DNA from 2 places in the Providencia sp. PROV004 genome. Region 1 is predicted to be linked to the other one. Evidence: predicted binding sites of a transcription regulator. Region 1 holds the regulator's gene; the other holds the start of a gene.

Region 1 (16,010 bases):
CAAACACCTTCCGTAATGGTCAACGCGTTATGATTGCGAATAGCGGAAATACCGTTACTGTATCTCCTCGATAATCTTACGGTTACTAAATTAGGTATGCTCACCGGCTATTGCCGGTGAGCATTTCTTATAAAAATATTGCTGAATAATATAATAACTTTATGTTTGATAATCATATTTTATATTTATCATGCATGGCTTTTAAGTAATGTAAATTCTTGTTTACACATAAATGCCTTGCTTTCAAACCAATAAACTTATTTTAGCCTATCCCCTCTAATCAATTGTTTGTTATTAATTAATACACACCAATGAATTAGCTAATAAAAAAAACAAAAGCAACGTCAAGACATACAATTTACAACTTTAATTATATTTCACAGCAATCATTCAACAAGAACAATAACCGAGTGTGATTGCTCATCCTATTATTACCCTATAAAAATTGCATGATCCAATTATTTTTATTACCAATTTAATAATTAGCATATCATTTATTAGCTAGTCATATTATTTTCACATCAAGAATCATTTTGCAGTCTTAAAATATTCTTTTCAAGCTTCAGAAGTAATTGTGACAACTGATAAAGCTCATCTTGGCTAATGTTATTCAATATTTCTAGACGCGTATTATTTATGACTTGATCTACAGTTTTAATAAAAGGTTCAGATTCTTCAGTTAATTTTATTCTTTTAGCTCTCCTATCATTTGTGCAAGTATGCCTAGAAATAAGTTTTTTTTCCTCCAACTGATCTAGAGTTCTTACTAATGAAGGCTGTTCAATACCAATCGCTTTCGCTAACTGTATTTGTGATTGTTCAGGTGGTAGTTGACTTATATTATGTAATGTAACCCAATGTGTCTGTGTGAGTTTAAGAGGCTTCAAACGATAGTCGATTAATGCTCTCCACATGCGAACAACACGTGATAACTCTGTCCCAATTTGTGATTCCAATTTACCCTCCTTTATATAATTATAATGTCTAAAAAACATACCGTCTTCATATTATTTTTTGAATTATATATTAATTTTCTTTTATATTTACAACTTTTTATTTATACATTAGCTATTAAATACCTATTTCTAGTTATAATGACTGGTTTATTATGTGGTATAACTCCCATTAATACTTCGCAAACTCATCCATTATCTCAATCCAGGCTTAATAAGATAACCTATCAATTATCTTATTAATAAGAATAGCCGCACTCTCCTTTTTGATCTATCTATTTTACCTCTTATAGTAGTCATGAATAACAATAAAAAAAACAACGACAAATAAACCTTTAAAAAACAAATGAATATAGTTAATCTTAAAATCATGTTAATTACAGTCATTTTGATTTAACCTATACTAATTTTTAATAAATAAAATTTCATTGAAATATAAACCAAGAAATAAATAGCTTATCATTAATTCCAGTTGAATTAATTCACATTAGGAATAAAACATTTGTTTTATTCCTAATGAAATTTAAGAAGCTGGGGATTAAAAGAGTCGTTGTTGCTTATCGATGATTTTTTCTTGATCTGGTTTTTTATTTAATATTCTTAAATAGCGTTGGCGACATAAACGAAGTACATTTCGTTTTTCAGTATCCGAGAATTTTAGCCAATTAAAGCGTTCATCACGAGTGCGGTAACAACCTCGACAATAACCTTGCTCATTACTTTGACAAATACCACGGCAAGGGCTGGGGATCTCAAAAAATTCAAGTTGTTCGGCCATAAGTTTCCCCTTCAAAAGAAAAAATCACATTAAATCTGTGATATACTCCTAAAAATGAGTATTACCATTATTTGTTCAAAAAACAAACTGTAATCATTGTATTTATTAATTTAAGCACGTTATATTAATAGGTAAATCGATTCAGGCTGATTCTAAGAGGTTTAAAATGCGCTTACTCCATACTATGTTACGTGTTACTGATATGCAGCGTTCTATTGATTTTTACACAAAAGTGTTAGGCATGCGCTTATTAAGAACGAGTGAAAACACAGAGTATAAATACTCTCTCGCGTTTGTTGGTTACAGCGATGAAAGTGAAGGCGCCGTCATAGAGTTGACCTATAACTGGGGTGTTGACCAATACGATATGGGTAATGCATATGGTCATATCGCTCTAGGCGTCGATGATGTTGCAAAAACGTGCGATGATATCCGTAACGCAGGTGGAAACGTCACACGTGAAGCGGGCCCTGTTAAGGGCGGAACCACTGTGATTGCATTTGTGGAAGATCCTGATGGTTATAAAATTGAACTGATCGAAAATAAAAGCGCAAGTAAAGGCTTAGGCCATTAATTCGCGATATGATTTAGAAGTTTAGGTACCTAACTTAGCACCTAAACTTCTATCACCGTTTACCTGCAAATTTTTACTGGTTTTGGCATAATGTCATCCAACTAGAAAACTAAAATCGAAAGTCCTAATGTCTGAAAAAAACAATCCAAACGCCCTAGTGAACCGCTTTAGGGGATACTATCCTGTCGTTATTGATGTTGAAACTGGTGGGTTTAATGCAAAAACTGACGGCCTGTTAGAAATTGCTGCCATCACCTTAAAAATGGATAAAGACGGCTGGCTCTCCATGGATGAAACATTGCATTTTCATGTAGAACCTTTTGAAGGGGCGAATCTTGAACCGTCCGCTCTTGCCTTCACCGGAATTGATCCAACAAACCCTCTACGCGGTGCTGTTAGCGAATATGACGCCCTTCATGCGATATTTAAAGTCATTCGCAAAGGAATGAAAAACACAGATTGTAATCGCGCAATTATTGTCGCTCATAATGCTAATTTTGATCACAGCTTTGTCATGAATGCGGCCGAGCGAGCAGGTTTAAAACGTAATCCTTTCCATCCATTTGCGACCTTCGATACTGCAGCACTGAGTGGCCTTGTATTTGGTCAAACAATTCTGGCAAAAGCTTGTGTTTCTGCGGGTATCCCATTCGATGGTAAACAAGCTCATGGCGCACTGTATGATACGAATCGCACGGCTTTGCTATTTTGTGAAATCGTTAATAAGTGGAAAAAATTGGGTGGTTGGCCAATTATTGAAGACAGTCAATAATCTTTTAGTAAATCACCATGACAGAAAAAACCGTATTTGATGTAAAGCAAAAATGCCTTCGTCAAATACGGTTTTTACGTCTTTTATTTGTGGCTTAATTTAGTCTGCGCTAGCTTCATCTGCTGGACGATATTTATCCGCAGTTTCTTTGATTAGAGACTGGAGCTCACCACGCTGGAACATTTCCATGATGATATCACAGCCACCGACCAGCTCACCATCCACCCATAATTGTGGAAAAGTCGGCCAGTTTGCGTATTTTGGCAATTCAGCGCGAATATCTGGGTTTTGTAAGATATCAACATAAGCAAAACGCTCACCACAAGAAGACAGAGCTTGTACTGCTTGAGCAGAAAAACCACAGCTCGGAAGTTTAGGAGAGCCTTTCATATATAATAAAATTGGGTTTTCTTTAATTTGGCGCTCAATTCTTTCAATAGTTGTCATTTTTAACTTCCTTAAAACAAAGATGCAGGTTTGCAGTCAGCCGGTAACTGAGAGTCTACCGCAACTTAACAGAATACATTGACTGATATAATAAGAAACTGAATTGTTTCATACAATATGCCAGTTTTATAGGGGCATTACTATAGCATTCCAAAAAGCAAAAAGGCATCTTTTCTATCTTCTCTTTACCTAAGTCAAACAAGCAGCTATTTCTAGTTAAAAATGCATATTTGATATATTCAGGTCATCTATTCGGAATATCCATATGATTTCTATGTGTAACTCCCCTATTTATTTGTTAACATTTGAGTAACGCTATTACCTTTACCTTTGTAAGGTTTAACGTGTTATCATTAATATATTAAATATCATATCGCCGATAGGCGAAACTCTAATGATAAGCAGTAACCGACTATTTCGCTCATTTTAAGAGCAAACACCCTAAGTTTTTTGATATAAAAGCAATCAAGGAGTACGAAATGTCATTTGAACTACCCGCTTTACCGTATGCAAAAGATGCTTTAGAACCTTATATCTCAGCTGAAACCTTAGAATATCACTATGGTAAGCACCATAACACGTACGTTGTTAACTTAAATAACCTAATCAAAGGCACTGACTTTGAAGGAAAATCTTTAGAAGAAATTATCAAAACTTCTGAAGCCGGAGTTTTTAACAACGCAGCACAAGTTTGGAATCACACTTTCTATTGGAATTGCTTAGCGCCAAATGCAGGTGGTGAACCAACAGGTAAAGTAGCTGATGCAATCAATAAATCATTCGGTTCTTTCGCTGAATTTAAAGCTCAATTTACTGATGCAGCAACCAAAAATTTTGGTGCAGGTTGGACATGGCTGGTGAAAAAAGCAGATGGTAGCCTTGCTATAGTGAATACATCTAACGCTGCAACACCTATTTCTGGTGATGATAAGCCCGTGTTAACTGTTGATATTTGGGAGCACGCTTACTATATCGATTACCGTAACGCTCGCCCTAAATATTTAGAAAACTTCTGGGCACTGGTTAACTGGAAATTTGTGGAAGAAAATTTAGCATAACAATTTCTGCTTGTTGCTAAGTTTAGATACTGCAAGGGCGAGATATACTCGCCCTTTTAAATTCACCCTACTCAAGGCTGAAATAAAATCAGAAAATATGCGCAGCAAGAAAGATAATTAATGCTAATGAGCCCAGCGCAGCAAGCAATCCATATTTAACATCTGTATCCATGAGTTCCTCTCATTCTAATGTAATTGAATTAATAAATAACCATGAAACAATAAAGGTTATTAAGTATACATATCCAAAAAAGTAAAACTAGTGTCTATATCACATGTTATAACATCAATTATTTCTTTCGTTTTTGCGCTAGATCAGACAAAATCGACAACAAATCGCTAAATTATTGCCAGCAAAGGATCAATGCATCAATATGCAGGTAATTTTTTAACAAGAATTCTTATAGAGACCGGTTATTGGTCAGGAGTTTTTTTCCCCCATGGCAACGATTAAAGATGTGGCGAAGCGCGCTGGCGTATCTACCACAACCGTATCCCATGTTATTAATAAAACGCGCTTTGTAGCTGATGACACTAAGGCTGCGGTTTGGGCTGCAATTAAAGAGCTCAATTATTCGCCAAGTGCGGTTGCCCGTAGTTTAAAAGTTAACCACACAAAGTCGATTGGGTTGTTAGCAACTTCCAGTGAAGCGCCTTACTTCGCTGAGGTGATCGAATCTGTTGAAAATAGCTGTTATGAAAAAGGCTATACGCTGATTCTTTGTAATTCTCATAACAATTTGGGAAAACAAAAAGCGTATTTACAGATGCTAGCACAAAAGCGCGTTGATGGCTTACTTGTGATGTGTTCCGAGTACCCTGATACCTTAATTGGTATGCTAGAAGATTACCGCAATATCCCAATGGTAGTCATGGACTGGGGAACTTCTCGTGGCGATTTTACAGATAGCATTATTGATAACTCGTTCCATGGTGGATACCTAGCAGGTCGCTATTTAATTGACCGTGGGCATCGCGATATTGGAGTGATCCCTGGTTCACTTGAAAGAAATACAGGTATTGGACGTTTAACTGGCTTCAAAAAAGCAATGGAAGAGGCCAAAATTACACTAAAAGAAGAATGGATAGTTCAGGGGGATTTCGAACCTGAGTCTGGCTATAAAGCAATGACGCAAATTTTAAGCCATAAACAGCGCCCTACCGCTGTATTTTGTGGTGGTGATATCATGGCAATGGGAGCAATTTGTGCCGCTGATGAAATGGGATTACGTGTTCCACAAGATATTTCAATCATTGGCTATGATAATGTGCGAAATGCGCGCTATTTTACACCGGCATTGACCACAATCCACCAACCCAAAGAGCGTTTAGGGCAAATGGCCTTCACAATGCTGCTCGATCGTATCGTCAATAAGCGCGAAGATGCTCAAACAATCGAAGTCCACCCTCGCCTTGTAGAACGTCGTTCTGTTGCAGATGGTCCATTTATCGATTACCGCCGATAGTACGAATAACTAGGTTGAAAGCCACTCTGCGTTAAGCGTTTCGTTATCGCCAAGGTAATCTAACAACCAGCTGAGCGCTGGTGATGTATTATTTTCCACCCAAGTTAAACAGCAAGGACTGGGTGGAAAAGGCTGCGCTAATGATAGTTCAACTAATTGGCCGTTTTCACAAAGCGGAGCCGCTCGATGCTCAGGTACCATCCCAACACATAACCCATTAACTAAACAAGCTAAGCCATTTTCCCAGTAAGGCACAACAAGCCGACGCTGGTTATCAAGAGCCCAAGTATCACGTTTGGGTAGGTTACGTGAAGTATCTTCAAGGCACAAACTAGGGTACTCTCTCATTTGATCATCGGTCAGTTTTTCACCTATTCTGGCTAATGGGTGCTCTGGGCTTGCAACACACATCCACGACATAAAACCCATATCACGGAAACTATACCTTTCACCAATTGGAGATGCTCGAGTCGCACCAATCGCAACATCTACACGCCCATCAGCAAGTGCATCCCACACCCCATTAAACACCTCTGGATGAATAAAGAGTTCGATATCAGGAAAATGACGATAAAAATCAAGAATTAGCTGTTCTGTCCGCTGTGGTTTGACAATACAATCAACGGCAATACTAAATTGACCACGCCAACCATTCGCAACTTGCTGACACTGGTGACGAGTATCTGTCATTTTTTTGATAACAGAACGGCTCTCCTTAATAAATATCGCCCCAGCTTCCGTTAGCACAACATCACGATGTCGACGCTCAAACAGAGGAACCGCAAGCCATTCTTCAACTTGCTTAACGGTATAGCTGATTGCAGAAGGTACACGGTGCAATTCTTCAGCAGCACCACTAAAGCTTCCAGTTCGAGCAACTGCATCAATCACTTCGAGTGCATGCGCAGACCACATAACTTCTCCTTTCAAAAATTTTGATAACAAGATCCAAATATTACCGTTTCACAACCTAAAAAAATAGCCTATACAATGGCGTCATCATTAACATTTTTTTAAATATCAGATAAGTAATAATTATGTCGAATACTGTGAAAAAAAACGCCCCTGGATTTATGGTGTACCTTGCAGGACTTAGCATGCTGGGGTTTTTAGCCATTGATATGTATTTACCTGCATTTGGTGCTATGCAAGACACCCTGCATACATCCGAAGGCGCGATCAGTGCTTCTCTCAGTATCTTTTTAGCTGGTTTTGCCTTCGCTCAGCTATTATGGGGGCCATTATCAGACAAACTTGGCCGTAAGCCTGTTCTCATTGTGGGCTTAACTATTTTCATTTTAAGTAGCTTAGCTATTTATTGGGTGGAAACCGCAACACAGCTATTAACACTACGTTTTTTACAGGCGGTTGGAGTCTGCTCCGCGGCTGTTTTGTGGCAAGCACTAGTTATCGACCGCTATGATGAAGCAAATACCCAAAAAGTTTTTGCTTCTATTATGCCGCTAGTCGCGCTATCCCCTGCTTTAGCGCCATTATTAGGTGCATGGGTTCTTGAGCACCAAACATGGGAAGCAATTTTCCTGATCCTAATGGCGGTGGGTATATTACTTTTATTACCAACGCTCTTTTTGAAAAATGTTTCAGTTAAAACAATAACTGATGACAACCAACCACAAGCTAAGATTTCTTTCTCAAATTTGCTCAGTTCCCCTGTTTTCAGCGGCAACGTACTAGTTTATGCATCCTGTAGTGCAGGTTTCTTCGCTTGGCTAACAGGTTCTCCCTTTATTTTACGCAATATGGGCTTCAATCCTGCTGATATTGGTTTGAGTTATATTCCACAAACTCTAGCCTTCATTATTGGTGGATATGGCTGCCGTATTTTATTAGCAAAAATCCGAGCAGAAACAATATTTCCATTGTTACTTCTTGGTTACGCGCTAAGCATGTCCATTTTATTTATCATGGCTATCTATACCACACCATCATTAACCATGATCTTGATTCCATTCTGCTTTATGGCAGCAATGAATGGAGCCTCTTACCCAATTGCAGTATCTAAAGCACTAAATACATTTCCTAGTGCGAGTGGTAAAGCAGCTGCGTTACAAAATGCCTTACAATTAGGGCTATGTTTTTTAGCAAGCCTACTTGTTTCTGCCTTGACCTTCGATCCATTGTTGGCAACAACCGGGGTCATGGCAGTCACAATTATTCCAATGGCCATTGGCTATTTTATGCAACGTTGTGCCAGCAAAAACAATCAAACTCTTAAGCAAGTCGATTACCATGCGAATTCATAAAGTGTAGTTTACTGAATCAACCATGCCGATAAGACTCGGCATGGTTTTTATTTTAGTGAATTCAAGAAAATGTTCCTTCAGTGTATAGCACTTGTGAGGATACGGTAATATTTATTAAGTATGTTGCTATATAACCCATTATTCTTAACTTACAACCCCTAATATTCTCTCATCAATTTTCTTTATTCAAAGCGGATTTCACTAAAAAATAAGGCTTTTATTTTGTCATCTACTAAGATATAGATATTTCTTGGTTAATTTTCTTGTTAAAAAACGTTATCATTGCGACATTAAATAATGAGTGCTCAAAAATGATGTTAAAACAGTATTATCCACCAGATGAATTAAAATCCTTTGTTAGTTCTATTTTGATAATCAAAGAGTTTACAGAGGCAATTAAAATTTTCCCTGGAACTGGTGCTGAAATCTGGGTTTCATCAGATGCTTTTTGCATGACAACAGAGAGCGACTCAGTCGCAGACTCATACCAACTTATTATTCCTAGGGTTAATACGTTTACTGCTAGCCCCAATCATTCTAAAGTCATGGTATTACGTATTCGTCATGATGCCTTACGTTTTTTACTACCTCAAAGCACACTAAATTATACGGATAAACCCATCGCATTGAGTGGCATATGGGAAGACCGCTGGTTTGAAGCTTTAGCTAATTCTTCATTTAAAGAGCTGTTAGAGTGTTTTAATAAGACAAAAGCCAAGAAAAAACCTCATTTCATAGATGAAATCTTAGAGTTGCTATATCGTAACCCAACTAAAAAAATCACTGAAATTGCCGAAGAGACCGGCTTACATGTCCGTGTCATTCAAAAAGAGTTTCTAAAAGAATATGGTATTACGCCAAAAAGGTACCAGATCAATTGTCGCTTAGAACATGTTTTAAAAAGTATGGTAGTAGAACAAGACACCTACCGCTGGTTTGAAACAGGCTATTATGATCAATCCCACTTTTACCGTGATTTTAAAAGATACTTTACTATGACGCCGTCGGCATTTTTAAAATCGAGTTATTCGCTTTTTTACAATACAAAAACTAAGTACCCATTAAGATAGTTCTTAATACATAAGGAGAACGGAATGAGTATTGTTGTGTATGCCCAAATTACAACAGAAAGGACGGATGGGTATTTAACGAAAGAAATCGTTCGTGACTTAGCAAAACTAAGCCGCCGAGAGAAAGGATGCATTCAATATGATCTTATGGCTAAAGAGAATGGTTACATTGTTTTCGAGGAATGGGAAGACACTCAGGCATTAGAGATGCATAAAAATAGCCCTCATTTCAGGCGATTAGTTGAAGCAATTGAACGTGATAACGCCAGCTTTTCTGTCAATTTTAGTGAAAGATGATCTATTAATAATGAAAGCTAGAGCTAGTTGTCATTTTTGAGAATTTTAATCATCTTTATTTAATAGAACTTCATAACCTACATTCAAGAAACAAAGATTGAACGTGTTTCATTCAGGCTATAGCATAAACCATTATTGCTATAGCCTACCTGACTGTTTATGCCGCTATTTATCTTTCAAGCACGAAACACGGTTATTACTTTGCATGCCTATTTACTCTGTTTTTGCTGCGTCAGCCAATTCTTCTGCTTGTTGTAATAATCTTTCTTGTTCTTTTTGATTTAAAACACGCTCAACAGTATCAACAATCGCCTGAGTTTGTGGATCTATCTCAATATTTATTTTATCACCCAAACGTTTTTTACCTAATGTTGTTCTCTCTAATGTTTCAGGAATGAGATGCACACAAAAACGATTATTGATCACGTCACCGACAGTTAAACTAATACCATCAATCGCTACAAATCCTTTATGTAAAATGTATTTCATTAATGGTTTATCATGAATTGACAACCAAATTTGATGGTTATCTTCAGATGTGAAGATTTTACTAATTTCAGCGGTTGTCATAATATGACCAGAAACAACATGCCCACCTATTTCGTCACCGTATTTTGCGGCACGTTCGATATTAACAACATCACCTTCTTGCAATTCCCCCAAATTAGTTAATCTCAGGGTTTCTTTAATTAGATCAAAACTGACTCTTTCGCCATCAATTTTTGTTACCGTCAAACAACAACCATTATGCGCAACGGAGGCCCCTGTTTCTAAACCTTTCAGCAATTCTGGGGTAAACTTCATTACATGAGTTCTAAAGTTGGCTCTTTCTGTAATTTCAATAATAGGAGCAGTCGCTTGAACAATGCCTGTAAACATAATGATTCTCAGTGTAGTGGATTAATAGACTCAGTTTACATCAGAATTTTTAGAGATCTATCCTATTTGAGTGGTAAACAACACGATAATAAACCTTATATTCAGTAATATATTAGGCTTGAAAATGCTCTTTTATAGTTTGTTACCATATCATTATTGGAATCTATTTAGAAACGGGATAGAATGAGCGGTTTTTAATAATCAATGAGTTTTAAGTAACTCACTTATTTTTCTAATTTTTTTCCTCTTACTTGCTTTTATTACAAAGGTGTATGCGTGCAGAAATATTTTACAGAAGCGCGTAGCTTGTTGGCACTTGGTATTCCTATCGTTTTAGCTCAATTTTCACAAACTGCGATGGGGTTTGTGGATACAGTTATGGCTGGAAGCGTTAGTGAAATTGAGATGTCCGCAGTTGCAGTTGGTTTTTCCATCTGGCTGCCAGCTATTCTTTTTGGCCAAGGGATTTTAATGGCATTAACCCCAATCGTTGCACAAATGAATGGGTCAGGTCGTCGTAACTTAATTGGTGACCAAATTCAGCAGGGCCTGTGGTTAGCGCTACTTTTAGCCTTAGGTATTATGTGCCTTCTTTATAATAGTCAGCTAATTATTAGTAATATGCCCCATATTGATAAAGAATTGGCGGATAAATCTGTCCGTTTTTTACATGCTATTATGTGGGGTGCGCCAGGCTACTTATTTTATCAAGTATATCGTAGCCAATGTGAAGGGCTTTCAAAAACCAAGCCGGGGATGGTGATTGGTTTTCTCGGCTTAATGATTAATATTCCCATTAACTATATCTTTATCTATGGTCACTTTGGTGCCCCCGCTTTAGGTGGTGTTGGTTGCGGTGTCGCCACCGCATCAGTGTATTGGGCTATGTGTCTGATGATGAGATGGTATGTGAAACGTGCTACTGCGCAGCGTGATATTCGCCCTACACTCTCTTTCACATCGCCAAATCCATTAATCTTGAAGCGAATTATTGTGTTAGGTACACCAATTGGTCTGGCACTTTTCTTTGAAGTCACTTTATTTGCTGTCGTTGCACTGCTAGTCGCTCCATTAGGTGTTGTCGCAGTAGCTGGTCACCAAGTTGCGTTGAATTTCAGCTCTGTGATGTTTATGTTCCCATTATCATTAGGAATAGCTGCAACCATTCGCGTAGGTTACAACTTGGGACAGAAATCAACTGAAGCGGCTAAAGTTTCATCTTATACTGGCATTGCTGTTGGCTTAATGGTCGCTTGTTTTACCGCGGTTCTCACAGCCGTCTTCCGTGAGCCGATTGCAATGATGTATAACAAAAACCCCGAGGTGGTTGTTTTAGCTAGTAGTTTAATGCTATACGCCGCTATTTATCAGTTGTCAGACTCTGTGCAAGTTATTGGTGCGGGCATTTTACGTGGCTATAAAGATACGCGTTCTATTTTCTTTATTACCTTCACTGCATATTGGTTACTTGGCTTACCTTCCGGCTATATCTTAGCGTTAACTGATATCATTGCACCGGCGATGGGGCCTAAAGGCTTCTGGATTGGCTTTATTATTGGTTTGAGTGCGGCTGCAATAGGAATGGCGACACGAATTATGTGGATCCATAAGCAGACAGAGGATGTTGTTTTACTTCGTTCAGCGCGCTAATCGACGGTTTTTTAAGCTTTTTATTATGGGAGAAGATGTATTTCGCACCAGATAGTTTTAAATACGAGCAAACTATCACGAAAATACATTTTCCCCTTGCCAGATGAACTTCATAACGTTAATATTCATCCCCGTTGTCACCTAGATAACTTTTAGATGCGTCCGTAGCTCAGTTGGTTAGAGCACCACCTTGACATGGTGGGGGTCGGTAGTTCGAGTCTACTCGGACGCACCATTTCTAGTGAACACAATGTTAATTTTCAGCGCGTCCGTAGCTCAGTTGGTTAGAGCACCACCTTGACATGGTGGGGGTCGGTAGTTCGAGTCTACTCGGACGCACCATTTCAAATTAACACAAATCAAGTCTCTCAGTGCGTCCGTAGCTCAGTTGGTTAGAGCACCACCTTGACATGGTGGGGGTCGGTAGTTCGAGTCTACTCGGACGCACCATTTAATTTATCTTCCTACCCCACTATAATTTCTCTTGATTGTCTATTATTATTCCCTTATTTTGTTGCGCAACAAATTAACAGCCTAATATCAACTGAATTTTTGATCTGAACGCCTTCTTCTTTTAATTTAATAAAATTTGATTTGTCTCACAGTTTTTTGTTGTCTATAATACTCACATTGGCTGAAAGGTTTCAACAGTAATAAATCAATACGTTAGCTTTAATTGAATTTGTCATCTACACTATAATAAGAATCAAAATGTGACAAATTTAAGTGTAAAAATGCATTAAACACCAGACTGTCGCCTATTCTTATAAATGAGTTGCGCAACAAAATTTACCCTGCGCACGACTTATTAAATGTACTAAGCATCGGCGGCAATACCGATTTCCTTTATAACATTAGATAGACTGCCATGAAAAAAACCAAAATTGTTTGTACTATCGGTCCAAAAACCGAATCAGAAGAAAAACTGACCCAACTCCTTGATGCAGGCATGAACGTCATGCGTCTCAATTTCTCTCACGGTGACTACGAAGAACACGGTCAACGTATCAAAAACCTTCGCGCTGTTTGTGCAAAAACAGGTAAACAAGCTGCTATTTTGCTAGATACTAAAGGGCCTGAAATCCGCACCATGAAATTGGAAGGTGGTAACGACGTTTCTCTCGTTGCTGGCCAAACTTTTACATTTACTACCGATACCTCTGTGGTAGGTAATAAAGATAAAGTTGCGGTGACCTATGCGGGTTTAACTTCAGATTTGAAAGTTGGCAATACCGTATTAGTTGATGATGGCTTAATTGGTATGAAAGTGACTAATGTCACTGCAACTGAAGTTGTTTGTGAAGTTTTAAATAACGGTGACCTCGGTGAGAAAAAAGGGGTTAACCTGCCAGGCGTTTCAATTGGCCTTCCAGCATTAGCAGAAAAAGATAAAGAAGACTTAGTCTTTGGTTGCCAGCAAGGTGTTGATTTTGTTGCTGCTTCATTTATTCGTAAGCGCTCAGATGTTGAAGAAATTCGAGCTCACCTGAAAAAACACGGTGGCGAGAACATCCAAATTATTTCTAAAATTGAAAACCAAGAAGGTTTAAATAACTTTGATGAGATTTTAGAAGCCTCTGACGGCATCATGGTCGCTCGTGGTGATTTAGGCGTTGAAATCCCAGTTGAAGAAGTTATTTTTGCACAAAAAATGATGATTGAAAAATGTGTTGCAGCACGCAAAGTCGTGATCACAGCAACCCAGATGCTTGATTCAATGATCAAAAACCCACGCCCTACTCGCGCGGAAGCGGGTGACGTTGCCAATGCTATTTTAGATGGCACTGATGCGGTTATGTTGTCTGGTGAAAGTGCTAAAGGTAAATACCCGGTAGAAGCTGTTACCATTATGGCAACTATCTGTGAACGTACAGACCGTGTAATGCAAACTCGCATCGATAACCAAAAACCAAGCCAACGCCTACGTGTCACTGAGGCTGTATGTCGTGGTGCGGTGGAAATGTCTGAAAAATTAGATGTCCCATTAATCGTTGTTGCAACTTATGGCGGTAAATCGGCTAAGTCTGTCCGTAAGTATTTCCCTACTGCACCAATCTTAGCGTTAACTACCAATGAAGAAACTGCACGCCAGTTACTGTTAGTTAAAGGTGTGATCCCAATGATAGTTGGTGGTTTTACTTCTACAGATGACTTTTATCGTGAAGGTAAACGCGCAGCTCTAGAAAGTGGTTTAGCTGTTTCTGGTGATGCGGTTGTAATGGTCTCTGGCGCATTAGTACAAAGCGGAACAACCAATACATCTTCAGTTCACGTACTTTAATTAGTCTTTAATTGTCTTCTAAAAGGCCGATAGTGATTATTTTAGCTATCGGCCTTTTTATTTAGATTTAACATTTAGTGCTGCCTTGATGTAACTATCCCTTTATTTACTTTTCTCTAGTAAATATCTTATTGCATTTTAAGTGTAATATCATAAACCCCACTTAAATTGGTCAAATAACAACCTTCATTGATCTTAATTTAAATTTTTCTTCTTTTTCCTAGTACTAAATATAAAGTATTTCTAGCAAAACTTCATATTTAGTACTAGCATAAGACATAGTAAGTGCCATACCCTAATTTTCATTAGGTTGTTTTAAAGGGATATAGCAAGCTTTAAGATAACAAGCTTAGCTCTATTGTTTGGTGACTTGCTTTTTTATATTTTCAAGATAAATCAATCTAGAGGGTAAAATAATGATTCGTACTAAAATTGTACTGGGCTCTATCGTATTAGCTTCAGCATTACTAGCGGGTTGTTCTAACAGCACTGAAGTGCAAAAACTCTCTTCAGATGTGCAAACTCTGAATGGTAAAGTTGATCAACTGAGCAACGACGTTCAGTCTCTGCGCTCTGACGTACAGACAGCTCAAGAAGAAGCAGCACGTGCTAACCAACGTCTGGATAACCAAGTTCGTACTTACAAAAAATAAGTTCGATTTGGCGATAATCTAGTCTTAAAGATCCTTCTTTGAAGCTAGTAGCATTTATGAGGGCCTATGAAAATAGGCCCTTATTATTTGGTCAGGGTTATTGAGTTACAACAGAAGAGCGGTATTTCGCAGGTAGCAAGGCCCCAACTTTACCGTCATAGATGGGTTCTGGCTGTGAAATCGAGAATGGCTCAATAGGTACTAAACCTTGGTGTTGTGTTTCATCTTCAGGGATACCATTACTCTGATCATTATTTACACGCACAGGCATACCAGAACGCCTTGCTAGCTCTTTTTCCACTAAAGCCTTATCAATCCCTTCATTTTCTAGAAAACGCTTGAAATCGTCAGACAGCTTGATTGGCATGGTTTGTGGGTCATCACCGCTTGTTCGTGACAATGGCTGATGCACCTCAATGTAATAACTGCCATCAGTTTCTTTGGAGTATTTGACAGGCTGATCAATAACTTGGACACGAGTTCCTTTTGGTACTGTTTTAAATAATGCTTCGATATCATCAGGACGTAAACGAATACAACCGGAGCTCACTCGCATACCAATACCAAAATCCGCATTAGTGCCGTGTATCAGATATTCACCACGCCCATACGCTAGGCGTAATGCATACAAGCCCATTGGATTTTCAGGCCCTGCTGGAACGACGGCTGGAAGAGTTATACCTTCTTTAGCGTAATTTTTACGGATATTCGCCGTTGGTGTCCATGTAGGATCTTTAATTGACTGACTTACTGAAGTCACCATTTCAGGTGTGTCGCGACCTAACTGGCCGATACCGATAGGATAAACAATCACTTCCTCACTGTTCGCAGGGTAATAATATAAACGCAGCTCCGCCAGGTTAATCAC
Region 2 (16,010 bases), 2.1 Mb from region 1:
GATGCAATAATTACTTTCGGTAAATTTAAATTAAATCTTGGAACACGAGAAATGTTCCAAGGTGATGAAAATATGCCATTAACCAGCGGCGAATTCGCGGTGTTAAAAGTGTTGGTTTCTTATCCAAGGGAACCGTTGTCTCGTGATAAGTTAATGAGCTTAGCGCGAGGCCGTGAATACAGTGCGATGGAACGTTCTATTGATGTTCAAATCTCACGTTTGCGTCGTATGGTTGAAGAAGACCCAGCACATCCTCGTTATATTCAGACGGTTTGGGGCTTGGGCTATGTGTTTGTTCCGGATGGAAGTAAAGCATGAAGCGACTGAGGTTTTCAAGGCGTAGTACATTTTCTCGCTCGTTATTTTTATTTGTAGCCTTACTGTTTGCGAGCCTCGTAACCAGTTATATGGTCGTGTTGAATTTTGTTGTGATGCCTAGCTTACAACAATTCAATAAGGTATTGGCATACGAAGTAAGAACATTAATGACAGAGAAAATGGTTCTACAAGATGGAACCTCAGTGCGGGTATCTCCCGTGTTGCGTAAGAAAATCTACAATGAATTAGGGATTACCTTTTATGCACATTCAGCGGCAATGGAAGAAGGGCTGAACTGGGCAAAAGAGTATGATTTTCTAAGCGAACATATGTCCGAATATATTGGTGGCAAGGCGAGTGTTCATCTCGAACTAGGCCGAGAGTATCCCATTCTATGGCTAACGTCTTATCTCGCACCTGATATCTGGGTGCGAGTTCCTCTGACTGAAATTGGTCAAAATCAGTTTTCCCTGGTTTTTCGCTATACCTTAACGATTTTTCTCACCATTTTTGCCGGGGTATGGTTGTATATACGCTACCAAAACAAGCCGTTGCTTGAATTGGAGTATCATGCAGGTGAAGTTGGTAAAGGGGTAATTTTGCCCCCAATGCAAGAAAAAGGCGCCACCGAGGTTAGGGCCGCCATCCGTTCTTTTAACCACATGGCAGCAGGGATTAAAACCTTAGAAAATGATCGAACTGTCTTAATGGCAGGGGTAAGCCATGACCTAAGAACACCTTTAACCCGTATTCGTTTAGCAACAGAGATGATGAGCCCAGAAGATAGCTATCTGGCGGAATCAATTAATAAAGATATTGAAGAGTGTGATGCGATTATCGGTCAATTCATGTCCTACCTGAAAACAGGTCAAGAAATGGATATGGAATTCTGTGACCTTAACGCTATTTTAATGGACGCGGTGAACTCAGAAAGCAATGTCATCGGTGAAATTGAAACCACACTTGAGCCCGGCTCAATGATTGTTAATGGTAACCCATTAGCGATCAAACGCGCTATTACGAACATGATAGTTAATGCATACCGCTATGGTAATGGCTGGATCAAGGTCAGTAGTGGTAAAACGGAAGACTCAGTTTGGTTCCAAGTTGAAGACGATGGCGCAGGTATCAAAGAAGAAGATATTCACCGCCTGTTCCAGCCATTTGTGCAAGGTGAAAAAGCCCGTAGCAACAAAGGAACAGGGTTAGGTCTAGCGATTATTCGTCGAATTGTTGATGCTCACGAAGGGAGCATTGAGATTCATAAAAGTGAGCGTGGCGGGTTTGCTATTAGGGCTTTGCTTCCTCTTAAAGAGAAAGAAGACTAAATACTCTTCACACTTTGCGCGGCAGCGTTGTTGGCTGCGTTCGGCTACTCGGGTCACATACTTGTGTATGCTCCCCCGAGATATCCTCGCTTGCCGCCTAGCTGCAACACAAATTGTTTTGAGTATTATTTGTATCAAGTAGGAAAAGAGGCTATCTGTTTTGGCGCCTACCTACAGCTTGAACTATTTAGAGCTATCCTCCTACTCTTCACACTTTACGCCGCAGCGTTGTTGGCTGCGTTCGGCTACTCGGGTCACATACTTGTGTATGCTCCCCCGAGATATCCTCACTTGCCGCCTAGCTGCAACACAAATTGTTTTGAGTATTACTTTATAGTTGCAGGATAAAAATATTTTTCGCTTTTATGACAGTCTGTCATTTTTCTTTTTGATATTAGTTTCGAAATTTTGTTTTTATAACTAATTGAATTTTAAGTTGTAAAATTGTATTTTTCTTCGTTTTTGTTTTCTCGCCAGTGAAAAAATCAGCAATTGTCATAAAACTGTCATAAAAACGACATGTTGTCGTAACTAAATTGTCCTATTTTTCCTACCGTGACATACACCCAACAATTTTATACTTGATTGTTTCTATACATCCCCGGAGGGATTATGAAAATGACGCGTACCACCTTAGCAAGCGTAATGGCAGCAACTTTATCTCTGACTGCAATGTCTTCTTTTGCTGCTACCAGCCTGACCGGAGCTGGCGCGACCTTTCCTGCTCCTGTTTATGCGAAGTGGGCAGATTCTTATCAGAAAGAAACAGGTAATAAAGTAAACTATCAGGGGATTGGTTCTTCTGGTGGTGTCAAACAAATTAATGCAAAAACAGTTGATTTCGGAGCTTCTGACGCCCCATTAACTGATGAAAAACTCAAAGAAGATGGCTTATTCCAGTTCCCTACGGTTATCGGTGGTGTGGTACTGGCTGTAAATGTAAAAGGTATTGAGTCAGGGCAATTGACTTTAGATGGCAACACATTAGGTGATATCTATTTAGGTAAAATCACTAAATGGAATGACCCAGCAATCGCTAAATTGAATCCAAATGTGAGTTTACCAGACCAAGCTATCGCGGTCGTTAGACGTTCTGACGGTTCGGGTACTACGTTCGTATTCACGAGCTACCTTGCTAAAGTAAGCGCAAGCTGGAAATCAGACGTTGGTGCGGGCTCTACCGTTAACTGGCCGAAAAATAGCGTAGGTGGTAAAGGGAATGATGGCGTTGCAGCTTTCGTACAGCGTCTACCAGGTTCTATCGGTTATGTTGAATATGCATACGCAAAACAGAACAACCTTGCGTATACTAAATTAATCTCCGCTGATGGCGAAGCGGTTTCACCAACGGGTGAAAGCTTCAGCGCAGCAGCGAAGAAAGTGGACTGGTCTAAATCTTTTGCTCAAGATTTAACAAACCGTGATGGTGCGAATGCATGGCCGATAACCTCAACCACATTCATCTTAGTTCACAAGCAGCAAGAGAATGCGGAAAAAGGCAAAGCGGTTCTTGATTTCTTCAACTGGGCTTATGATAAAGGTGGTAAACAAGCGGAAGCACTAGATTACGCAATTTTACCTCAAGAAGTCGTGACCGCAGTACGTGCAGCATGGAAAACAGAAGTTAAAGATAGCCAAGGTAAAGCATTATTCTAGGTGAACTTAGGTTTTCTAAGTGCACTTAGGGTTGGAAATGGCGGGTAAGTGCTGAGGAACAGAGCTTACCCGCTCATCGTTGTAACGCAATCCTGTAGAAAAGAGCAGGAATGAAATGAGAACAAAGCGCATGGCCGAGAAAACAACGGCATTTAGAGCTCCCAGCAAATCAGGTGATGTGATTTTTAGTGCACTGGTAAAGATTGCCGCGCTCATCACTTTGTTAATGCTCGGAGGCATTATTCTTTCCCTTATTTTTGCATCTTGGCCAAGTATGCAGAAGTTTGGGTTTTCGTTTTTGTGGACCAAAGAGTGGGATGCTCCGGCGGAAGAATTCGGTGCTCTTGTGCCTATTTATGGCACTATCGTTACATCGTTAATTGCTCTGATTATCGCAGTACCCGTTAGTTTTGGTATAGCACTATTCCTAACCGAGCTGGCTCCCAATTGGCTAAAACGTCCTCTTGGTATCGCGATTGAACTCCTTGCTGCTATCCCAAGTATCGTTTATGGGATGTGGGGGTTATTTGTCTTTGCACCTTTGTTTGCAGAGTATTTCCAAGAACCAGTTGGTAATGTGATGTCGAGTGTGCCGATTGTCGGTGAACTATTTTCAGGGCCTGCATTCGGAATCGGTATTTTAGCAGCGGGGATTATCCTCGCGATTATGATTATTCCCTATATTGCGTCAGTGATGCGCGATGTATTTGAACAAACTCCTGTGATGATGAAAGAGTCAGCCTACGGGATTGGCTGTACGACATGGGAAGTGATTTGGAATATCGTGCTGCCGTATACCCGCAATGGGGTAATCGGTGGAGTGATGTTAGGTCTTGGCCGTGCACTGGGTGAAACCATGGCGGTTACTTTCGTGATTGGTAATACTTACCAACTTGATAGCGCATCACTGTTTATGCCTGGAAACAGTATTACCTCAGCACTGGCAAATGAATTTGCGGAAGCTGAGAGCGGCTTACATACCTCGGCCTTGATGGAACTTGGACTGATCCTGTTTGTTATCACTTTTATTGTGTTAGCGATTTCCAAGTTAATGGTCATGCGTCTTGCGAAAAATGAGGGCCGTTAAAATGTCGATATCTCAACCTATCGCAGTGAATGAAAAAGAACGAGCTCGTCGTCAAGCGTGGCGTCGCCAAGTTAACAGAATGGCACTACTTGTCTCGATGTTAACTATGGCTTTCGGCTTGTTCTGGTTAGTGTGGATTTTATTTTCTACAGTCACTAAAGGGATTGATGGCATGTCCCTCAATCTGTTTACTGAAATGACTCCACCACCTAATACGGAAGGTGGCGGGTTGGCAAATGCCATCGTAGGTAGTGGCTTATTAATCTTATGGGCGACAGTTATCGGTACGCCTTTAGGGATTTTAGCGGGAATTTATTTAGCTGAATATGGGCGTAAGTCATGGTTAGCTTCAGTCACCCGCTTTATTAATGACATTTTATTATCAGCTCCATCTATCGTTGTAGGGTTGTTTGTGTACACCATTGTGGTTGCTCAAATGCAGCACTTCTCGGGTTGGGCTGGGGTCGTGGCGCTTGCATTGCTGCAAATTCCGATTGTTATTCGAACTACTGAAAATATGTTGAAATTAGTTCCGGATAGCTTGCGTGAAGCCGCTTATGCACTTGGCACACCAAAATGGAAAATGATTTTATCTATTACGCTAAAAGCGTCTGTGTCAGGGATTATCACTGGGATCTTGCTTGCAATTGCACGTATTGCTGGGGAAACCGCACCGCTTCTGTTTACTTCACTGTCAAATCAGTTCTGGAGTACAGATATGAGCGAGCCAATTGCCAACTTACCAGTGACAATCTTCAAATTTGCAATGAGCCCATTCTCTGAATGGCAAGAGCTTGCATGGGCTGGGGTTCTGTTAATTACCTTATGTGTCCTGCTGATTAACATCATTGCACGTGTTGTTTTCGCACAGAAAAAACACTAAGCGCCAGATAAATAAAGATTTAGAGAGAAAAGCAAACCATGATTAATGCAAACGATATTGCAAATAGTAAAATTAAAGTACGTGACCTCAACTTCTATTATGGCAAGTTTCACGCACTGAAAAATATCTCTTTAGACATTGAAAAAAATAAAGTGACTGCATTTATCGGCCCATCAGGCTGTGGTAAATCGACGTTATTACGCACCTTCAATAAAATGTATGAATTGTATGGCGAGCAGCGCGCAGAAGGTGAAATTTTACTGGATGGCCAAAACATCCTGACTGATAAACAAGATATTGCGTTATTGCGCGCGAAAGTCGGAATGGTTTTCCAAAAACCAACACCATTCCCGATGTCTATTTATGACAACATTGCATTTGGTGTGCGTTTATTTGAGAAGTTATCCCGTGTGGAAATGGATGAGCGCGTGCAGTGGGCGTTAACAAAGGCGGCATTATGGAATGAAACCAAAGATAAGTTACACCAAAGTGGTTATAGCTTGTCGGGTGGCCAGCAACAGCGTCTCTGTATTGCTCGTGGTATTGCTATTCGCCCTGAGGTTTTATTGCTAGATGAACCCTGTTCCGCTCTAGACCCTATTTCAACTGGTCGAATTGAAGAACTGATTAGTGAATTAAAATCAGAATACACCGTGGTGATTGTTACCCACAATATGCAACAAGCAGCACGCTGTTCTGACTATACGGCTTTCATGTATTTAGGGGAGTTAGTCGAGTTTAACCATACTGACAAAATGTTTACTACCCCAGAAATGAAGCAAACTGAAGATTATATTACTGGCCGCTACGGTTGATATGGAGCCGACGATGGATACGCTGAATCACAACAAACATATATCGGGGCAGTTCAATGCTGAACTGGAACATATCCATACTGAATTAATGACGATGGGAGGACTGGTCGAAGAGCAGCTTACCAAAGCCATTACGGCCATGCATAATCAGGATGAAGCCCTAGCACGTGAAGTTATCGAAAATGACCATAAAGTCAATATGATGGAAGTGGCCATTGATGAAGAATGCGTTAAAATCATCGCGAAACGCCAACCAACGGCGAGTGATTTGCGCCTGATTATGGCGATTTCAAAAACGATTGCTGAGCTGGAAAGAATCGGTGATGTTGCGGACAAAATCTGTCAAACCGCATTGGAAAAATTTTCTCATCAACACCAGCCCTTGTTAGTGAGTTTGGAATCATTAGGCCGTCATACAGTACAAATGCTACATGATGTATTAGATGCGTTCGCTCGAATGGATCTTGAAGAAGCGATTCGTATCTACCGTGAAGATGAGAAAGTTGACCAAGAGTATGAGGGCATCGTACGTCAATTGATGACCTACATGATGGAAGACCCACGAACGATCCCAAGTGTATTAACAGCACTATTCTGTGCTCGTTCAATTGAGCGCATCGGTGACCGTTGCCAAAACATCTGTGAGTTTATTTTCTACTATGTGAAGGGGCAGGATTTCCGTCATGTGGGTGGGGATAGTCTTGAGAAGATGTTAACGAATAAATAATTACTCGAATACTCGTCATATTTCGTGCTGTGGCGGTGTTGGCTTCGCTCGGCTACTCGGGTCACATACTGGTGTATGCTCCCCGATATATCCTTGCTTGCCGCCTAGCCACAACACGAACTATTTAGAGTATTAATGTATGAGGTTAATGTATTAAATACTCGTCATACTTCAAGCTGTGGTTCTAATATTTGAACTCGGCTACTTGGGTCACATACTGATGTATGCTCCCCGAGATATCCTTGCTTGCCGCCTAGCCACAATACGAACTATTTAGAGTATTAAGCTACAACTCCAATCATTTGTCTCAATCTCTTCTACCGACTTTCTTCTTGCTCGATAAGAGTCTATTGATGGTTTAACCATGTCTGGGGCACCTTGTTATCAAGGTGGCTTTTTTTGTCTCCGTTAATATTCCATTTGGTTATAAATATATTATTTAATATTATTTCAAGTGCTAAGTAATAGTTGATAGCGTGTGATGGTCGATTTACAAAAATTTACCGTCAGGGGTGTTCAATGAAAGCTCGTATTCTAACGACTGTTTTACTTACAGGTTTAGCGCTGACAGCGAATGTCGCTAGCGCAGATAAATTAGATGATATCAAACAAGCGGGTGTGATCCGCATTTCTGTGTTTGATAGCAATCCACCATTTGGCTTTATTGACCCACAAACTAAAAAATTAGCGGGCTATGATGTGGATATCGCACAAGAAATTGCAGATAGCTTAGGGGTAAAACTTGAGCTTCGTCCCACTAACCCAGCAAACCGTATCCCACTTCTGACTTCGGGCAAAGTTGACCTGATTGGCGCTAATTTCACCATTACTGATGAGCGCGCAAAGCAAGTTGATTTTTCTATCCCTGATTTTGCGACAGGCCAAAAATTTATTGCCCGTAAAGGCGTATTAAAAACCCCTGACGATATCAAACCACTACGTATTGGTGCAGATAAAGGCACTGTGCAGGAAGTGACTTTACGTGAACGTTTCCCTGATACAAAGGTAATTTCGTACGATGATACGCCGCAAGCATTCGCTGCACTGCGTAATGGCAACGTCCAAGCTATCACACAAGATGATGCGAAACTGGTTGGTTTATTAGGTAATTTACCTGAAAAAGTGAAAGCAGATTTTGAGATTTCCCCATTTAGCCTGACGAAAGAATACCAAGCATTGGCAGCAAGCAAAGGTGAAACCCGTTTGGTTGAAAACGTCAACGAAACATTGTTGAAACTGGAGAAAGACGGTAAAGCCGAGGTAATTTATAACCGTTGGTTTGGCCCAGATACTAAAGCTGCACAGCCACGCGGGGACTTTAAATTTGCGCCACTGAGTGAGCAACAACCTCAGTCTTAACGGGTAGCGGTAAATATTCAGTGATATGAAGCCCTGCACTCTGTGCGGGGTTCTTGGTTATAAGGGATGCGTTTTTAATCACAGGCTGTGAAGGCAATAGGTCGTGAACAATGTTTGAAAAATTTTTGAGTGGTGATTTTTGGTCTGCCCATTTATTGGCCCCCGAGTATCTAGAATGGTTTGGCTACGGTTTTTTGATCACCGTTTGGATCTCGATTTGTACCATTGTTGCAGCCACTGCATTGGGTTTTATAGTTGCATCAGCAAAGGATAGTCAAATTGCTCCTGTGCGTTGGGCCGTGAGTATCTACATCTCTATTTTTAGAAATACGCCTTTGTTGGTGCAGTTATTCTTTTGGTATTTTGCTTCCGGTGAAATTTTACCCTCTGCTGCAATGGAATGGCTAAATACTCCCCATGAAATCCATTTATTTGGAATAACCGTGGGTTGGCCGTCATTTGAATTCTTAGCGGGTTTTATTGGTTTGACCTTGTATACCGTCCCTTTTATTGCCGAAGAAATTCGCGCTGGGATCCGTGGTGTTCGCCAAGGGCAAAAATATGTCGCGTTTGCTTTAGGATTAACGTCATGGCAGGCCATGAAATTAGTGGTATTACCGCAAGCCGTTAAAATCGCCATGCCTCCGCTACTGGGCCAATATATGAATGTGGTGAAAAACTCATCGTTAACGATGGCCATCGGTGTCGCAGAACTGTCTTATGTCTCTCGTCAGGTTGATAGCCAGACACTGCAAACCTTTACTGCCTTTGGGGTAGCGACAGTATTGTACATTGCTATTATTGCAGTAATGGAGGGGTGGGGCCAGTGGCGCCAGCAGCGTAATTTGGCTCAGGGGGTATAAAATGGATTTTTCAGTTATTGAGCAGAACTGGCAATATTTATTATTCGGTACTTTCCCTGATGGACCACTTGAAGGCGCAGCGCTGACGCTAGTCATTAGCTTACTTGCCGGTGCGGCCTCCATTGTATTAGGGACATTGGGCGGAATAGCCTTAGCCATGCTACGAGGCTTCTGGGTTAACCTGTTCGCCGCAGTTTTAGGATTTTTTCGTGCAATTCTCGTCATTATGTTGATTTTTTGGACCTATTTCCTGTTGCCAATCTTATTGGGTATGGAAATTCCGGGTATTGCAACGGTAGTATGCGCATTGGCATTGATTACCTCCGCATATTTGGCTCATGCTGTGAAAGCGGGCATTTTAGCAATAGGAGCAGGGCAGTGGCAGGCAGGTTTATCCTTGGGGTTTAGCCGCTGGCAGGTATTATGGAATATCGTGTTACCACAAGCCTTACGCATGATGGTACCGTCATTTATTAACCAGTGGGTAGCATTAATTAAAGACACCTCATTAGCCTATGTTGTTGGTGTTGCGGAGCTTTCTTTCTTAGCAACCCAAGTGAACAACCGTGAAATGGTTTATCCTCTCGAAGTTTTCTTATTCGTTGCATTTATTTATTTTGTGATGTGCTTTGCGGTAGAAATTATTGCGAATAGAGTGGCGAAAAAGCTCAGTGCACAGCATCAACCCCAAAAACTGGCTGCGAAACATCGTTTATTGTTTTGGCGTCGACAAAAATTGTTAGCACTTTCCTAAATCAAAAGTGGTGGTGAAATACCCACCATTTTTTCACTCCACTATTTTGGGTTATTTTTATTATTTCATCTTGGCGTATCAGTTAGTTAGGACATTTTGGCTCCTTGCAGTTTACGCAATCGTTTTCTTTTGTGGTTTTTAATTGTAGTATAGGGCGAAAAAAACTTTTTTTGGGCGCAATATCTAATGAGTAATCAATCTTCTAGCTCGGCACAACCGCAGGGCTTGTTTCAGCGTGTTTTTAAATTGCAAGAGCACGGCACGACAGCACGGACAGAAGTTGTTGCAGGCTTCACCACCTTCCTGACGATGGTATATATCGTCTTTGTTAACCCTCAAATACTCTCAGTTGCAGGCATGGACATCAAAGCCGTGTTTGTGACCACCTGTTTAATTGCGGCAATTGGTAGCATTTTAATGGGGCTACTGGCAAATTTACCGATTGCTGTTGCACCCGCGATGGGCTTGAATGCCTTTTTTGCTTTTGTTGTTGTAGGGGCGATGGGGTATTCATGGGAAGTTGCTATGGGCGCCGTATTTTGGGGGGCTGTCGGCTTATTTATTCTGACACTATTCCGCATACGTTATTGGATTATCGCTAACATTCCTTTGAGTCTTCGCGTCGGGATCACCAGTGGTATCGGCCTATTTATTGCGATGATGGGGCTGAAAAACTCCGGCATTATTGTGGCTAACCCGGACACGTTAGTTTCTATCGGTAACTTGACTCACCATAATGTTTGGCTGGGAGCTCTCGGGTTCTTTATTATTGCCATCTTAGCGGCACGTAATATTCATGCCGCGGTATTAGTTTCTATTGCGGTGACCACTTTGATTGGTCTGGCTCTGGGAGATGTAAAATATTCTGGGATATTCTCAATGCCGCCAAGTATCACGAGTGTCGTGGGGCAGGTTGATTTCTCTGGTTCTTTAGATTTAGCGTTATCCGGTGTGATTTTTGCCTTTATGCTAGTCAATTTGTTTGACTCATCAGGTACCATGATTGGGGTGACTGACAAAGCGGGTATCACCAATGAACGCGGGACTTTCCCTCGAATGAAACAAGCTTTATATGTAGACAGCTTGAGTTCTGTCGCAGGTTCAGCGATGGGAACATCTTCAGTCACTGCATATATTGAAAGTTCTTCAGGTGTTTCTGTTGGTGGGCGTACAGGTTTAACCGCGATCGTCGTTGGTGTTTTATTCCTATTGACTATGTTTATCTCACCTCTTGCAGGTATGGTTCCAGCTTATGCAACTGCGGGAGCCTTGATTTACGTGGGCGTGCTGATGACATCAAGCCTAACTCGCGTGAAATGGGATGACTTAACTGAGTCTGTACCCGCATTTATTACTGCAGTGATGATGCCATTTAGTTTCTCGATTACTGAAGGTATTGCGTTGGGCTTTATTGCTTACTGTGCAATGAAAATTGGTACTGGTCGCTGGCGTGATCTGGGTTTGTGTGTGATTTTAGTCGCGGCGATGTTTTTGTTAAAAATGATCCTAGTCGACGCCTAAAATGCGCTTCATATTTTGAACTGTAGCGGTGTTGGCTGCGTTTGCTAACCCTAGTCACATACTTTTGTATGCTCCTAGGGATTAGCAATTCTTGCCGCCTTGCTACAGCTCAAACTATTTAGCGCATTAATCTTCGTCATACTTCAAGCTGTGGCGTTGCTGTCTTCTCTCGGCTACTCGGGTCACATACTTATGTATGCTCCCCGAGATAACCTCGATTGACGCCTAGCCACAACTTGAATTATTTAGAATTATTTAATGAGTTAATCATTTCTCTTTTTGTTATTTGAACCTCCATGCTCTAAATAATTTGTGTTGCATGAGTGTACATGCAACACAAATTATTTAAGGTATAATCATTAAAGTACTATTGCGAAGGCAGGGTGGAGTAAAAAATCCGCTGAAATTGCAAACTAGTGCTTTCCCCCTTTATGGGATCCTGCTAGATTTCGCAGCAGAAACTGACTTTATCAAGGTATCAGACCATGAATGCACCAAAAAAAGCGGCTGCTAAGCCAAAGAAAAAATACCGTAAAACTAAAGAAGAGATAAATGCGGAAGGCCGTGAGCGTAAGCGTGAGAAAAAACATCGCGGTCATAAGTCTGGCAGCCGTTATGTAGAACAGGCTTCTAATAAGCAAAATGGTGGGCAAAATACTTCAACCGACCCACGTTTAGGTAGCAAAAAGCCAGTGCCTTTAATTGTGGATGAAAAACAGGTCACGAAACCTGCGGTTGAGAAAAAACAGCCAGCTGTTAAAGAAAAACTGACACCAGAAAAAGAGCTGGAAATGCTGGAAAGCGATGACCGTTTAGATAGCATTTTGGCACGCCTAGAAGATGGCGAAACCATCACGGCGCAAGAACAAGAATATGTTGATACTTGTTTAGACCGTATCGATGAGCTGATGAATATTCTCGGTATTGAATATAGCGAAGAAGAAGAGGAAGAAGACGAAGAAAAACTTGATGACATTATGCGCATCTTAAAAAGTAAATAATTTCGTTTAAAAGATCCCTCGCGCTAGCGGGGGATTTGGCTATTTTTTCTGCTAACTCACTTTTCTTTGATGTTGCATCAAGTCTCTTTTCTCTAACATATTTATACTCGTCATATTTTAAAGCTGCAGCGTTGTTGACTATGTTCATTCGCACTAGTCATATACTTATGTATACTCCTAGCGACTCATTCACTTGTCGCCTAGCTGCAACTCGAAATATTTAGAGTCTATAATGCTTATGCAGGTTATAAAATTTTCACTCTCATCGAATAACAAATTAAATAGAGTGAAGTCATCGTTATAGTTTGAGCTTTTGGTCAATTGAGGAATGTTATGTCAGAGCAAAATATTGTTTGGGATCTTTCTCTCATTCAAAAATACAATTATTCAGGGCCACGTTATACTTCGTACCCCACCGCCTTGGAATTTAATCAAGAGTACGATGAGAATGCGTTTGTTCAAGCAACGCAGCGTTATCCTGATCGCCCCTTATCGCTCTATGTTCATATTCCTTTTTGCCATAAACTTTGTTATTTCTGTGGCTGTAATAAATTAGTGACACGCCAAAAACATAAAGCCGATGAATATCTTCAAGTAATTGAAAAAGAAATTATTCAGCGCGCAGCGTTATTAAAAAACCGCATCGTGACACAAATGCATTGGGGCGGTGGTACTCCAACTTATCTCGATAAAGCTCAAGTCAGCCATTTGGTTGGTTTATTGAAAAAACACTTTAATTTTGCGGATGATGTGGAAATGTCGATTGAAGTCGACCCGCGTGAAATTGAACTGGATATGATAGACCACTTACGCCATGAAGGGTTTAATCGTCTAAGTATGGGAGTGCAGGATTTTAATAAAGAAGTTCAGGTACTGGTTAACCGTGAACAGGACGAAGATTTTATTTTCGCCTTAATTAAACGGGCTAAAGAGATGGGGTTTACCTCGACAAGTATTGATTTAATTTATGGTTTACCTAAGCAAACACCTGAAAGCTTTGCATTTACCCTAAAGAAAGTGGCTGAATTATCACCAGATCGTTTAAGTGTGTTCAATTATGCGCACTTACCTAATTTATTTGCTGCGCAGCGTAAAATTAAAGACGCTGATTTACCAAGTGCGGAGCAAAAACTCGATATTCTGCAAGACACAATTGCGACTCTCACCAGAGATGGTTATCAATTTATTGGTATGGATCACTTTGCACGCCCTGAGGATGAACTTGCCGTGGCACAACGGGAAGGCATTCTGCACCGTAATTTTCAAGGTTACACCACCCAAGGAGATTGTGATTTACTGGGGTTAGGGGTTTCTGCGATCAGTATGTTAGGTGATAACTACGCACAAAATCAGAAAGATTTGAAAACCTATTATGCGCAAGTTGAAGAGCAAGGTCACGCGCTGTGGCGTGGACTCGCCTTAACCGATGATGATTGTCTACGCCGCGATGTCATCAAAACCTTAATCTGTAACTTCCAATTGAGTTTCGCGCAAATCGAAGAGTTATATCCGATAGATTTTAAATCTTACTTTAAGGAAGATTTAGAACTGCTGAAACCAATGGCTGAAGATGGGCTGGTTGAAATAACAGATAAAGGTATTAAAGTGACACCACAAGGACGTTTACTTATTCGTAATATTTGCATGTGTTTTGATGTGTATTTGCGTAATCAGATGAGGCAGCGGCAGTTTTCCCGCGTCATCTAAATGCTCTTCATATTTCGTCCTGTCGCGTTGTTGTCTTCATTCAGCCACACGGGTCACATACTTAGTGTATGCTCCCCGCGCTGTCTTCATTTCGACGCCTAGCGACAGAACGAACTATTTAGAGCATCTAATCTTTGTCATATTTCGTGCTGCCACGCTGTTGTCTTCATTCAGCCACACGGGTCACATACTTAGTGTATGCTCCCCGCGCTGTCTTCATTTCGACGCCTAGCGACAGAACGAACTATTTAGAGCATCTAATCTTTGTCATATTTCGTGCTGTCGCGTTGTTGTCTTCATTCAGCCACATGGGTCACATACTTAGTGTATGCTCCCCGCGCTGTCTTCATTTCGACGCCTAGCGACAGAACGAACTATTTAGAGCATCTAATCTTTGTCATATTTCGTGCTGCCACGTTGTTGTCTTCATTCAGCCACACGGGTCACATACTTCGTGTATGCTCCCCGCGCTGTCTTCATTTCGACGCCTAGCGACAGAACGAACTATTTAGAGCATCTAATCTTTGTCATATTTCGTGCTGCCACGTTGTTGTCTTCATTCAGCCACATGGGTCACATACTTAGTGTATGCTCCCCGCGCTGTCTTCATTTCGACGCCTAGTGACAGAACGAACTATTTAGAGCATCTAATCTTAGTCAGAAATCTATTCATTAATTTTTTCAATTAATTGATAAGTCGCGGTAATGCGGTCAGGGATTGGATACCATTTGTTGGACAAAATCACCACCGCGATTCGGTCTTCAGGAATAAATGCCGCATAGGCTGCAAAACCATTGGTTGAACCTGTTTTATTGTAAAAAGCCTGAGTTTCAGGTGGCATTACAGGATGGATAGCTTCAACTTTTTGCGGTGTGAGCGCCATTTCATCTCGGTTACCTTGCTGTAATTGAGCAAGAGATACTGGCCATGAATAGCTTTCCCACATCATATCTTGCATAAATGAATCGGTCATGTAGAACCCCGTATGTGTGTTCTCTACGGCTTCCTGCCACGGTTTAGCGACTTTCTTCGTTTGTATATTAATATCTAAGAAGCGAATTAGATCTTTAGCATTAGATTTTAAACCATAAGATTCAGCATCTAAAATTTGTGGTGTCACACGAACGGGTTGATCGTTCTTATTATAACCTTGGGCATAATTTTTCTGTTGGTTTTTAGGCACATGAATATAAGTATGTTTTAATCCAAGTGCAGGCAACATCAATTTTTCCATCGCTTGTTCAAATGGCATTTTGAGTTGTTTTGCTGTAACGATACCGAGTAATCCCACACCAAGATTTGAATAAGAGCGATATTGCCCAATGGCTTTGGTCGGTTTCCACTGCTGGTAATAACGGATTAATTCCGCTGAATTCGTAATACTATCAGGCACAAATAACGATAAACCCGAAGTGTGTGTAGCCAAGTTCATTACTGTCACTTGGTCGAAAGCAGACCCTTTTAATTCAGGAAGATAGTGGCTTACCTTTTGCGAAAAATCGAGTTTTCCTTGGTTTTGTGCATAGGCTGCGAGTGTAGCAGTAAAGGTTTTAGATAAAGAGCCAATCTCAAATAAAGTCTCATCACTGACAGGGACTGAACTTTGCTTAGACTGCACACCATAGTGATAAATATAGTGTTTTCCATCAACAGAAATGGCTACAGACATTCCGGGGATCTGCTTTTGTTCCATTAGAGGTTTAATTATATTATCGACATCTTTTTGTGTGAATGCATGGGTGGATAGTGTCGTTAATGCCACACTGAGAGCGACAAAAATTCGCCCCTGACGAAAAAGATTTTTCATAGAGTTATTCCAATAAGTACAAGTTTAAGTTATTGCTGACAGGAACAGGAAAGCACTTCATAGCAAGTGTAAAGTGCTTTAATATACGGTTTTCAGCGGGTAGTCCGTGGTTGAAAAATAGTATGCATGCTTTCAAGCATTATTCAAAACGATATAAAATTCGATGAGGTAAAAGAAAATCTT

The links. Region 1 encodes PurR, which represses purine synthesis genes. Its sites were predicted from a motif close to CANGCAAACGTTTGCNTG; they were not measured.
Region 2: FVA69_RS01150 (NCS2 family permease) is a predicted target of PurR. The motif match lies at 9,903-9,920, and genes of this name have one in related genera.

The regions. Positions count from the first base shown of each region.
Region 1 is NZ_CP042859.1:2,759,650-2,775,659, forward strand. It holds gene FVA69_RS12410 (glycine zipper 2TM domain-containing protein) at 1-74, shown strand, start outside; gene slyA (transcriptional regulator SlyA) at 522-956, opposite strand; gene FVA69_RS12420 (DUF1289 domain-containing protein) at 1,492-1,731, opposite strand; gene gloA (lactoylglutathione lyase) at 1,898-2,305, shown strand; gene rnt (ribonuclease T) at 2,433-3,077, shown strand; gene FVA69_RS12435 (Grx4 family monothiol glutaredoxin) at 3,177-3,524, opposite strand; gene sodB (superoxide dismutase [Fe]) at 4,004-4,582, shown strand; gene purR (HTH-type transcriptional repressor PurR) at 5,023-6,048, shown strand; gene punR (DNA-binding transcriptional activator PunR) at 6,058-6,963, opposite strand; gene punC (purine nucleoside transporter PunC) at 7,086-8,312, shown strand; gene FVA69_RS12460 (helix-turn-helix transcriptional regulator) at 8,624-9,382, shown strand; gene FVA69_RS12465 (putative quinol monooxygenase) at 9,407-9,679, shown strand; gene FVA69_RS12470 (riboflavin synthase) at 9,893-10,558, opposite strand; gene FVA69_RS12475 (MATE family efflux transporter) at 10,835-12,208, shown strand; tRNA gene FVA69_RS12480 (tRNA-Val) at 12,367-12,443, shown strand; tRNA gene FVA69_RS12485 (tRNA-Val) at 12,474-12,550, shown strand; tRNA gene FVA69_RS12490 (tRNA-Val) at 12,582-12,658, shown strand; gene pykF (pyruvate kinase PykF) at 13,077-14,489, shown strand; gene FVA69_RS12500 (major outer membrane lipoprotein) at 14,906-15,142, shown strand; gene FVA69_RS12505 (L,D-transpeptidase family protein) at 15,240-16,010, opposite strand, start outside.
Region 2 is NZ_CP042859.1:246,950-262,959, forward strand. It holds gene ompR (osmolarity response regulator transcription factor OmpR) at 1-318, shown strand, start outside; gene envZ (two-component system sensor histidine kinase EnvZ) at 315-1,646, shown strand; gene pstS (phosphate ABC transporter substrate-binding protein PstS) at 2,259-3,302, shown strand; gene pstC (phosphate ABC transporter permease PstC) at 3,433-4,389, shown strand; gene pstA (phosphate ABC transporter permease PstA) at 4,391-5,272, shown strand; gene pstB (phosphate ABC transporter ATP-binding protein PstB) at 5,311-6,087, shown strand; gene phoU (phosphate signaling complex protein PhoU) at 6,101-6,814, shown strand; gene FVA69_RS01135 (ABC transporter substrate-binding protein) at 7,334-8,173, shown strand; gene FVA69_RS01140 (amino acid ABC transporter permease) at 8,284-9,036, shown strand; gene FVA69_RS01145 (amino acid ABC transporter permease) at 9,038-9,790, shown strand; gene FVA69_RS01150 (NCS2 family permease) at 9,977-11,311, shown strand; gene yihI (Der GTPase-activating protein YihI) at 11,797-12,312, shown strand; gene hemN (oxygen-independent coproporphyrinogen III oxidase) at 12,646-14,019, shown strand; gene ampC (class C beta-lactamase) at 14,685-15,827, opposite strand.